Dyadobacter pollutisoli: one gene and its partner. The protein of the gene in region 1 interacts with the protein of each later gene in a pairwise test. Links are inferred from orthologs where the notes say so. Each region holds a gene or a part of one and is shown in the gene's direction. Other genes may lie near its edges.

Region 1 (4,092 bases):
TAGTTGTAGAGGTAGAACAGGAGAAACCGCTCGCGCGCTGGATTAACACGTCGGAAAATGGGGAATTGCGGAATACGTCGGGATACTATATTAACGATGAGGGCGTTTTTTTTTCCGCTGTCAGAGAGTTATTCAGCCAGAACATTATTGGTTTCAGGATCCTATTTCAATGATCCTAAAAGATTGCAGACTGTAAAAGGGGCTTCTTTTATGGAATTGCTGCGTTTTTTAAACACAGATCCATTTTGGAAAGCACAAATTGCCCAGCTTCATGCTGACAGGTACGGGGAGATTTCCTTAATGACAGTTTTGGGTGACCAAAGAATAGAATTTGGTTTGGCAGAAGATTATCAGGCCAAATTCAAAAAGCTCAGAACGTTTTATGAAAAGGTACTAAGTCAGGACTGGAGCAGATATAAGAAGATTAGTATTAAGTTTCAGAATCAAATAGTTTGTGAATAATAATTCACCATCAGCATGGCACACGACAAAATTGTAGTAGGAGTAGATATAGGAAGCACGAAGATAACCGTGATTGCCGCGCAGGGGGCCGCATCCGGAGCCCGTCAAAATAACATCGAAATTTTAGGATTTAGTGAAGTTCCTGTACCAGCAGGAGCAGTAGTAAACGGATCAGTAGAAAATATAAAACAAGTTGGTAGTGCCATTCGGGAAGCACTTGCGGAAGCATCGTCCCGTTCCGATCTTGACATTGGTATTATAAATGTAAGCTTTGGGGGAACGCATGTGAAAATAAGCGCCCAGAGCGATGGTGTGATCAGACCTTCGGCTTCATCCGGAGAAGAGGTTACTCAAAGAGATGTGGATCAGCTGGTGGATGATATGTATCGGGCCAAAATCGAGCCTAACTACGATGTGTTGCATGTGCTGCCGATGGAATTTGTAGTTGACAATTCAATGGGCGTGAAGGAGCCGGTGGGTAGGACGGGAATTAAGCTCGGAGGGAATTTCCTGATCATTTCGGCGAATAACCAATCTATCCTGCGCACAAAGAAGAGCCTTGCAGATGCAGACCAGAATCTGAGGTGTGATAAAATGGTATTTGGACCGCTGGCGACGAGCTTGGCGGTTTTGACAGATAATGAGATCAAAGCCGGAATTGCTTTGGTAGATATTGGTGACCATACTACGGACCTGATCATTTACCAGGACCGCATTATCCGTCACATTGCTTCTTTCCCGATCGGAGGCCGTCACATTACCAGTGATCTTGCCATTGGTTGCGGCATTCAGTTTGAAAATGCGGAACAACTTAAAAAGGAATATGGTGTAGCTGTTTCTGCGGACATTCCTCTTAACATTGAAATCCTTGTCAATTTCCTTGCAGGAAGAGCTCCGAAACAGGTTTTGAAAAAGAATGTTGCGCTGATTATTGAGGAAAGACTGAAAGAGATCGCGGCCATGGTGTATGCGGAAATCATCAAATCAGGCTACCTGGATAAACTGATCGGTGGTATCGTACTGACGGGCGGATCTGCAAACATTGATGACATTGAAGTCCTTTTTGAAAGGGTTACCGATATGTCGGTGCGGGTAGGGTATCCCGAAAACCTGGAACGCACAGCGAAAGCGGATGCAGTGAGCAATTCATCATTCAGTACTGCCATAGGGCTTGCCTGGGCTGGTCTGAAATCCATTGATCCAAGGGTAAAATCGGTGTGTAAGCCTGCGACTGCATTCAACACCGGTGCAGGGATTGTACAGAAAGAGAAGCCAAAAGAAGTGAAAGAACCGGTGAAGAAAAACGGTACTTTTTGGGATAATATTAACAGCATTATTGGGAAAAAAGATGATAGTCTGGACGACTATTGATCATAAACGAAGTTACACACTCAATCAACCCCGGAAGATATGAATACAAGCTTGTTGCACTCGTTAGACCAGGACTATATAGTGAACGAAATCATAAAGGACCAACCCAATGGCGAAAACCGCAGCGAACCAGCTATCATTAAGGTGATCGGGGTTGGTGGTGGTGGTAGCAATGCGGTCAACTACATGTTTGAGAAAAAAATCAAAGATGTAGAATTTGCTGTTTGTAACACTGACAGACAGGCGCTTGCCAATAGCCCTGTGCCCGTTAAAATCCAGCTTGGAGCGACTTTAACGCAAGGACTTGGAGCAGGTACGGACGCTACAAAAGGTAAGGAAGCTGCTCTGGAAACCATTGAAGAAATTAAAGGCTTGTTGGGCGGCTCTACTCAAATGGTGTTTATCACCGCGGGTATGGGTGGTGGAACGGGTACCGGTGCTGCTCCCGTGATCGCGCAACTTGCGAAGGAAATGGGTAAGCTTACGGTGGCAGTCGTGACCGCTCCTTATACCTGGGAAGGACTTGATAAAAAGGAACAGGCACTGGAAGGTATCGAACAACTGAAAGAGTACAGCGATACGGTTCTGGTAGTGCTTAATGATAAGCTGGAAGAGCTTTATGAGGATATGACGCTCACGCAGGCATTTGCCGAGGCGGACGGAATCCTTTTGAATGCCGTGAAAAGTATTTCCGAGATCATTACGACAAACGGTAACATCAATACGGATTTCAAGGACGTTGAAAAAGTACTCAAAAACGCCGGACAATCGGTAATGGGAACTTCCGAAGCTACCGGCGCTGATCGTGCACAGCTTGCTATTAAAGAAGCATTGGATTCTCCGCTTTTGAACGATCGTGATATCCGGGGTGCGAAACGTATTCTCGTGACTTTGGCGACCAGCAAGAAGAAGGAAGCGACTATGAAAGAGCAGCGCGACATCTGGCGCTATGTACTTTCACAGGTTGGCGGTGAGGCAAGGATGTTCAAACTGGGTACCATTACCGATGATTCTCTTGGTGATAAGCTACGGGTTACCATCGTTGCGGCAGGTTTCGACAGCATTGAATCGCCAATTCCAGGTATTGAGTTGAAAACAACCTTAAAAGGAAAACAGGAAGAGCCTGTTGTGGTGGTGTATGAAGAGAAAGTACAAGAAGTATTTGAAGAAGATCCCAAACTTGTACTGACTGGCGAACTCGAAGAAAACACGCCCACCGGAGCAATCGATCTGGTTATAGAAAAAGACATTGTTTCACCAGGCTTCCAATCGTTGCAAGGTTCGATCACCGACATGGTGGAAAGTAGCGACTGGTCTAATGAGGAAACAGAAAAGCTTGAACTCATGGTCCAGTCATTTAAAGACGGGCTTGTAAAATATGCCGATCTCGAAGGTCCGGCGTTCCGTCGCAACAGGGTAGAGCTCTGGAAAAGACCAGGAATTCCGGCCAGCGAAATGGAACAACATTGGTTGAAATGAAAAGAAAGAGGAGCAAGCCGCTCCTCTTTTTTGGTTAAAAGTGAATAATCTGCCCGGCCTGAATCTCCAATAGTTCTTTGTATAAAGCATTGGAAATCACTTTGTCATTATAATGGGATTTGATCTGTGCCAACTTTACCCTAAGTGCCAATGTATTCATTCCCAGGTAACTGAATACATCATTTAAATGACTTAATGCAATGGCGGCACCCTGCATATTGGAGGATAGTCCGACCAGGGCCGCTTTTTTATTAGCGAAACTGTTGGGATAAGGCAGGCCGTCGATAAATGCTTTCAATACACCCGGATAAGAACCATTGTATTCCGGAACTACAAAAACGAATTTGTCTGTTTTTTCAAGCAATGATTTCAGATCATTAAAAGCTTCATTTTTGCCGCTGTTCTCATACAAGGCGGAAACCGTGAAATCATGCGGCAGATTAACCAGGTCCAGAATAATGCTGGATGCATTCAACTGAGCTAGTATATCCTGATAGTATTCGGCAATTTTCCGTGACATTGAATTGGGCCTGTTGGTTCCAACTATTATCACGATCGGAGAAGATGTTGTTGTCATTTGTGAGCAATCAATGAGTCCCGGATTGTCAATTGTACCGGTTCGGTATTAAGCTGTTTATGTAACAAATTATGATCAGAATTGTTCATGCAAAGGGACGAGGCGCAGCCAAAACTAGTGATCAATAAAATACGATACCAGGCCTGATTTCAGGATAGATAACAATTATTGTTATATTTGAGCCCAATATTCATCATGAAAAT
Region 2 (5,447 bases), 1.6 Mb from region 1 along the record:
TTCATTCCGCCCAGCGATAAGTTGAACATTGCGGCGGTGGGCTGTGGCGGAAAGGCTGACGTGAACATTCGGCTGGCCTATAATAACGGTGCCGAGAACTTTGTCGCGTTGTGCGATGTAGACGACCGGCAGTCGGAAAAATATAGAAAGCAGTTTCCTAATGCGCCCTATTATAAGGATTACAGAAAAATGCTTGAAAAGGAGGCTAAGAACATCGACGCCGTCATTGTTACCACTCCCGACCACATGCATTTTCCTGTGGCTATGGCCGCCATTGAATTGGGAAAGCACGTATATGTTGAAAAACCGCTGACCAAGGACATTTGGGAAGCGAGAAATTTGACACTAGCTGCTAAAAAGTACAAGGTTGTTACTCAAATGGGAAACCAGGGTAGTAGTAGCGACGGCACGAGACAAACCGAGGCATTGGTGCAGTCGGGTGTGCTGGGGGATGTACATACTATAGAGGTATGGACGGACCGCCCGGTTTGGCCGCAAGGCGTGAAATCGCCCAGAGACAAAGGAGAGTCGCAGCCGGTTCCGGCAGGTGTTGATTGGGACCTGTGGCTGGGTACAGCTCCCAAACGTGATTATCATGAAGCTTATATGCCTTTCAGATGGCGCGGATACTGGGATTTCGGGACAGGGGCGCTGGGGGATATGGGCTGCCACTTTATAGATGTTCCCTTCCGGGCAATGAAACTTGGATACCCTACTTCGGTTGAATGTAGCGTAGGGTCAGTTTACTCCGACTTTTTCCAACAGGCGTTTTTCGACGATGTGTGCCCGCCTTCTGCCAACATACATTTGAAATTCGCTTCCAAAACGCCCGGTAAGGAGATAAGCTTTAACTGGTACGACGGAGGCATGCGACCGCAACTTCCTGATGGCTGTGATTATAAAAGGGTTTTTGGCAGCGTCGACGGCGGTATGCTTTTCATTGGTACCAAAGGCATATTAAGCGCTGAAATGTTTGGAGAGAACCCCAAATTATGGCCGGAGAAGAAATTTGAAACAGTAAGAATAGCTACAAAGCCCCGCGCATTGGTACCGGGAAGTTGGGAAGGCCATCAGCAGCAATTTGTTCAGGCTTGCAAAAAAGGATATGGCACCTACACAAGCTCGTCTTTTGAAGAGTCGGGACCATTGACAGAAATCGTACTGATGGGGAACCTGGCGGTAAGATCCTACTTATATCGGGAAAGCAAAGCCGATGGAAAAGGAGTGAATTTCCCCGGAAGGCAAAAACTGATCTGGGACGGCGCTAATATGAAGATTACTAATTTTGATATCGCCAATCAGTTTGTCAAAAGAGAGTACCGGACTGGCTGGTAACACTTCGACTGCGCTCAGTGTGACAAGACCGATGATCTGTCACACTGAGCGTTGTCCTGTTGAACGGAGCCGAAACACTATAACTCCAATTCTCGCAAGTACATTTGGACGGTATTCTCCAAGCCAATGTATAGCGCGTCGGAAATCAATGCGTGCCCAATGGAAACTTCGTCCATCCAGGGAATGCTTTGTTTTAAAAAATGAAGATTGTCCAGACTTAAATCATGGCCGGCATTTAACCCAAGCCCAACTTCCCGCGCCTTCTCTGCTGCGCGGATAAATGGCAAGACAGCTTTTTGTCTATTTTCAAAGTAGCCTGCCGCGTAAGGTTCGGTATAGAGTTCCACACGGTCGGCGCCGCATATTTTTGCTCCTTCCACCATATTTTCATCGGGATCTACAAAGACCGAAACCCTGATACCGGCTGATTTGAATATTTGTACCAGATCAATCAGCTCGCTCCTGTTTTTGACCGTGTCCCAGCCTGCATTGGAAGTAATGGCATGCAATGCGTCGGGTACCAACGTCACCTGGTCCGGTTTGTTTGCCAAAACGAGTTCCACAAACTTTTTTTCGGACGGATTACCTTCAATGTTGAACTCGGTAGTCACGACTTCTTTTAGATCAAACACGTCCTGGTAGCGGATATGCCGCTCGTCGGGGCGCGGATGGACGGTAATACCCTGCGCTCCAAACCGCTCACAATCCAGCGCTACTTTCAAAACATTGGGATTGTCACCTCCGCGTGAGTTCCTGAGCGTGGCGATTTTGTTGATGTTAACGCTTAGACGGGTCATTTTTTAATTTTGAATGAGTGAATGAGTGAATGATAGGGTCGACGGCGCGATGAAAGTGTGGGTGAATAGCGGTTTTGTCAATTAGAGAATGACCGAATGACTGACAATTTCTACGGATTCCTTTAACTTTGAACCCTCAATGGCAAATTTAGCATTCACACATTAATATTCACTCATTCACTAATTCAAAATTCACTCATTAAACATATGTCACTTAAAAGTCAGGTTGAATCAGGCATTAAAGATGCCATGCGGGCCAAAGATCAGGATACATTACGTGCATTGCGCGCTATTAAGTCACTTATACTGCTGGACGAAACAAAGGGCGGCGGAACAGGCGAATTGACTGCGGATGACGAACTTAAACTGTTGACCAAAGCGGCCAAGCAACGCAGAGAGTCGGCTGATATTTACAAGGCGCAGGGCCGTCCTGACCTCCTTGAAAAAGAAGAAGCTGAACTGGCCGTGATCGAGCAATTCCTTCCGAAACAACTGACCGAAGATGAGGTGAAAGCCAAATTACAGGAAATTATTGCGCGGGTAGGGGCAGCCGGGCCTTCTGATATGGGTAAAGTAATGGGCGTAGCAACGAAAGAACTGGCCGGACAAGCTGACGGCAGAGTAGTGTCTACATTAGTGAAGGGATTATTGGCATGAAGTTACTGGATGTGCTCATCCTCATTCCCCTGCTCTGGGGAGCATTACATGGTTACCGCAAAGGCTTATTGATTGAAATAATTGGTATTGCAGGCCTCGTGGTAGCCATGATATTGGGTTTCAAGTTTCTGGGATTGGGAATGGAAATCTTGACCCCCTATTTCAGTGATGGTACCGCCAGGAAAATCCTTCCTTATATTGGGTTTTCAGCGATATTCTTCCCTACCATTTTTCTGCTGAATCAATTTGGCTACATGATCCGAAGATCGCTGCGCTATTCGATTTTGGGTACATTCGATAGTTTTGCCGGCGCAATGGTCGGTATATTTACCTGGGTTTTCGGGATCAGCGTATTTTTCTGGCTGGTGAATGCGATAGGGGTGAAGATCCCTGCTCACCGGACCGACGATACCTATCTTTACCCATTGGTCGTGCCGGTTGCACCCACGGTAATTACAAAAGCATTGACATTGATGCCCGATGGAACGGACCTGATCAGCGAGTGGAAAAGGGATTATCTGGACAAATGAACTTTCAAAATCCGTGTGCGGTTAAGCTTTCATTGTTGAGTTTCAGTACCTTTGCGAAATAAATCGTCAAGTACCCCGCGTATTTGACATATAGAAGAAAAAATGACCGAAATACAGAATAAGCAGGACATCCGGAAATTAAGCATTGACCAGATCAAAACCTGGATGACTAATCATGGAGAAAAAGCTTTCAGGGCGAAGCAGATTCACGAATGGATCTGGAAGAAATCAGCCCATTCATTTGATGAAATGACCAACCTGTCACTGGCCACCCGCCAGCTGATGAACGATAACTTTCTGATACATTCAATGGGCGTTGCTAAGCAGCAGCAAAGCAACGATGGTACCATTAAATCAGCATTCAAACTTTTTGACGGAAACCTGGTAGAAGGCGTCTTGATACCCGCTACCGACCGGATGACAGCCTGTGTAAGCAGCCAGGTAGGATGTTCGCTAACCTGCAAATTCTGCGCGACGGGGTATATGGACCGCAAGCGTAACCTGGAAGCAGGCGAGATTTACGACCAGGTAGTAGCCATTGCACGCCAGGCGGAAGCTAGTTTTAATGCCCCCCTCACCAACATTGTTTACATGGGAATGGGCGAGCCGTTACTAAACTATGCCAATGTGCTGCAATCCATTGAACACATTACTTCGCCCGAAGGACTGAATATGTCACCCAAGCGTATCACGGTTTCTACCGCCGGTATTGCCAAAATGATCAAAAAACTGGGCGACGACGAGGTTCGTTTCCGTTTGGCGCTTTCTCTGCATGCCGCTAATGATGAAAAAAGGAACCAGATCATGCCCATCAATGAATCCAATTCGCTGGATAACCTGGCTGAGGCGCTGAATTACTTTTACAAAAAGACAGGCAACCGCATTACCTTCGAATACATTGTTTTCAATAATTTCAATGATACCCTGCAGGATGCGAAAGAACTTTGGGAATTCACCAAACGTGTTCCGGCCCGTGTCAACATCATTGAGTACAATCCTATCGCAGAAGCCGACTTTAAAAACACAGAGGCTGACCGTCTTGATAAATTTGCCGCTTATCTGGAAGATAGAGGGGTTTCGGTACATGTACGCCGCAGCCGTGGTAAGGATATTGACGCAGCTTGCGGGCAACTGGCGAACAAAGAAACTGCATAAAAGTCATCACGGCTTAACAATTTGTTAATATTGCAACCATGAAGAATAAGTAGTTTTGCGAAGCTTTTTTAATAAACTTATATACTCCTTTTATGTTTGGTCTTGAAACCGACATTTTTCTCCTCCTCGCTTTCAGTATTTTAGCGGCCTGTGCATTCGAATTTGTAAATGGTTTTCACGATACTGCCAACGCAGTTGCCACAGTAATTTATACCAATTCATTAAAACCGAATGTGGCCGTAATGTGGTCAGGTTTTATGAACTTCTGCGGTGTGTTTCTGGGTGGTATTGCCGTTGCAATGGGTATTGTCAACCTGTTACCCGTCGAATTGCTCATTGATCAGAACGTTTACCATAGTGCGGCTATGGTCTTCTCATTATTATTCAGCGCGATTATCTGGAACCTGGGAACCTGGTATTTTGGACTTCCCAGTTCAAGCTCACATACATTGATCGGCTCCATTTTGGGAGTTGGTCTGGCATTTACATTTATGCCCGAAAATTCCGCCGGAGCGGGGGTTAACTGGTCCAAGGCACAGGAGTTATTCACTTCGCTGCTGACTTCGCCGATCTTCGGTTTCGCACTGGCTATCATCATCATGTTTATCCTTCGCCGGGTGCTCGACAAGCCTTTGCGTGAAGTGGTGTTTAGCGAACCCAAAAAAAACCAGGCACCACCTATCTGGATCAGGGCTATCCTGATCACTACTTGTACATTGGTAAGTTTCTTCCACGGATCTAACGACGGTCAAAAAGGAGTGGGGCTTGTCATGCTCATTCTGATCGGTATTGTCCCTGCACATTTTGCACTGGATAACAGCATCAATCCAGTGGACATGAAAGCAGACCTGATTGGCATTGAAACAGCTGTTAACAGCATTGATTCCAGCCGACTATCAGTTTCGGACAGACAACATTTGTTTACAATCAGAAAAGAGGCCGAAACCTTGAATGCACAGATCAGCAAACCTTT

What was found.
Region 2: the proteins of ftsZ (region 1) and rlmN interact in binary tests that used the Escherichia coli proteins (3 or more experiments, as listed by UniProt). The link is inferred for Dyadobacter pollutisoli from one-to-one orthologs.

Annotation. Positions count from the first base shown.
Region 1 is NZ_CP112998.1:5,705,011-5,709,102, reverse strand. Bases 1,161-4,092 are described here. They hold ftsZ (cell division protein FtsZ), read left to right. Parts: upstream 1,161-1,872; coding sequence 1,873-3,312; downstream 3,313-4,092. Other genes in these bases: ON006_RS23330 (NADPH-dependent FMN reductase), read right to left, coding at 3,347-3,889; ftsA (cell division protein FtsA), read left to right, coding at 1,161-1,833. Also shown: ON006_RS23350 (cell division protein FtsQ/DivIB), read left to right, coding at 1-173; ON006_RS32485 (hypothetical protein), read left to right, coding at 58-462; more of ftsA, read left to right, coding at 478-1,160. UniProt on the Escherichia coli protein: Essential cell division protein that forms a contractile ring structure (Z ring) at the future cell division site. The regulation of the ring assembly controls the timing and the location of cell division.
Region 2 is NZ_CP112998.1:7,345,843-7,351,289, forward strand. Bases 2,669-5,447 are described here. They hold rlmN (dual-specificity RNA methyltransferase RlmN), read left to right. Parts: upstream 2,669-3,421; coding sequence 3,422-4,474; downstream 4,475-5,447. Other genes in these bases: ON006_RS30535 (GatB/YqeY domain-containing protein), read left to right, coding at 2,669-2,789; ON006_RS30540 (CvpA family protein), read left to right, coding at 2,786-3,319; ON006_RS30550 (inorganic phosphate transporter), read left to right, coding at 4,567-5,447. In the rest of the region: ON006_RS30525 (Gfo/Idh/MocA family protein), read left to right, coding at 1-1,335; ON006_RS30530 (pyridoxine 5'-phosphate synthase), read right to left, coding at 1,413-2,132; more of ON006_RS30535, read left to right, coding at 2,340-2,668.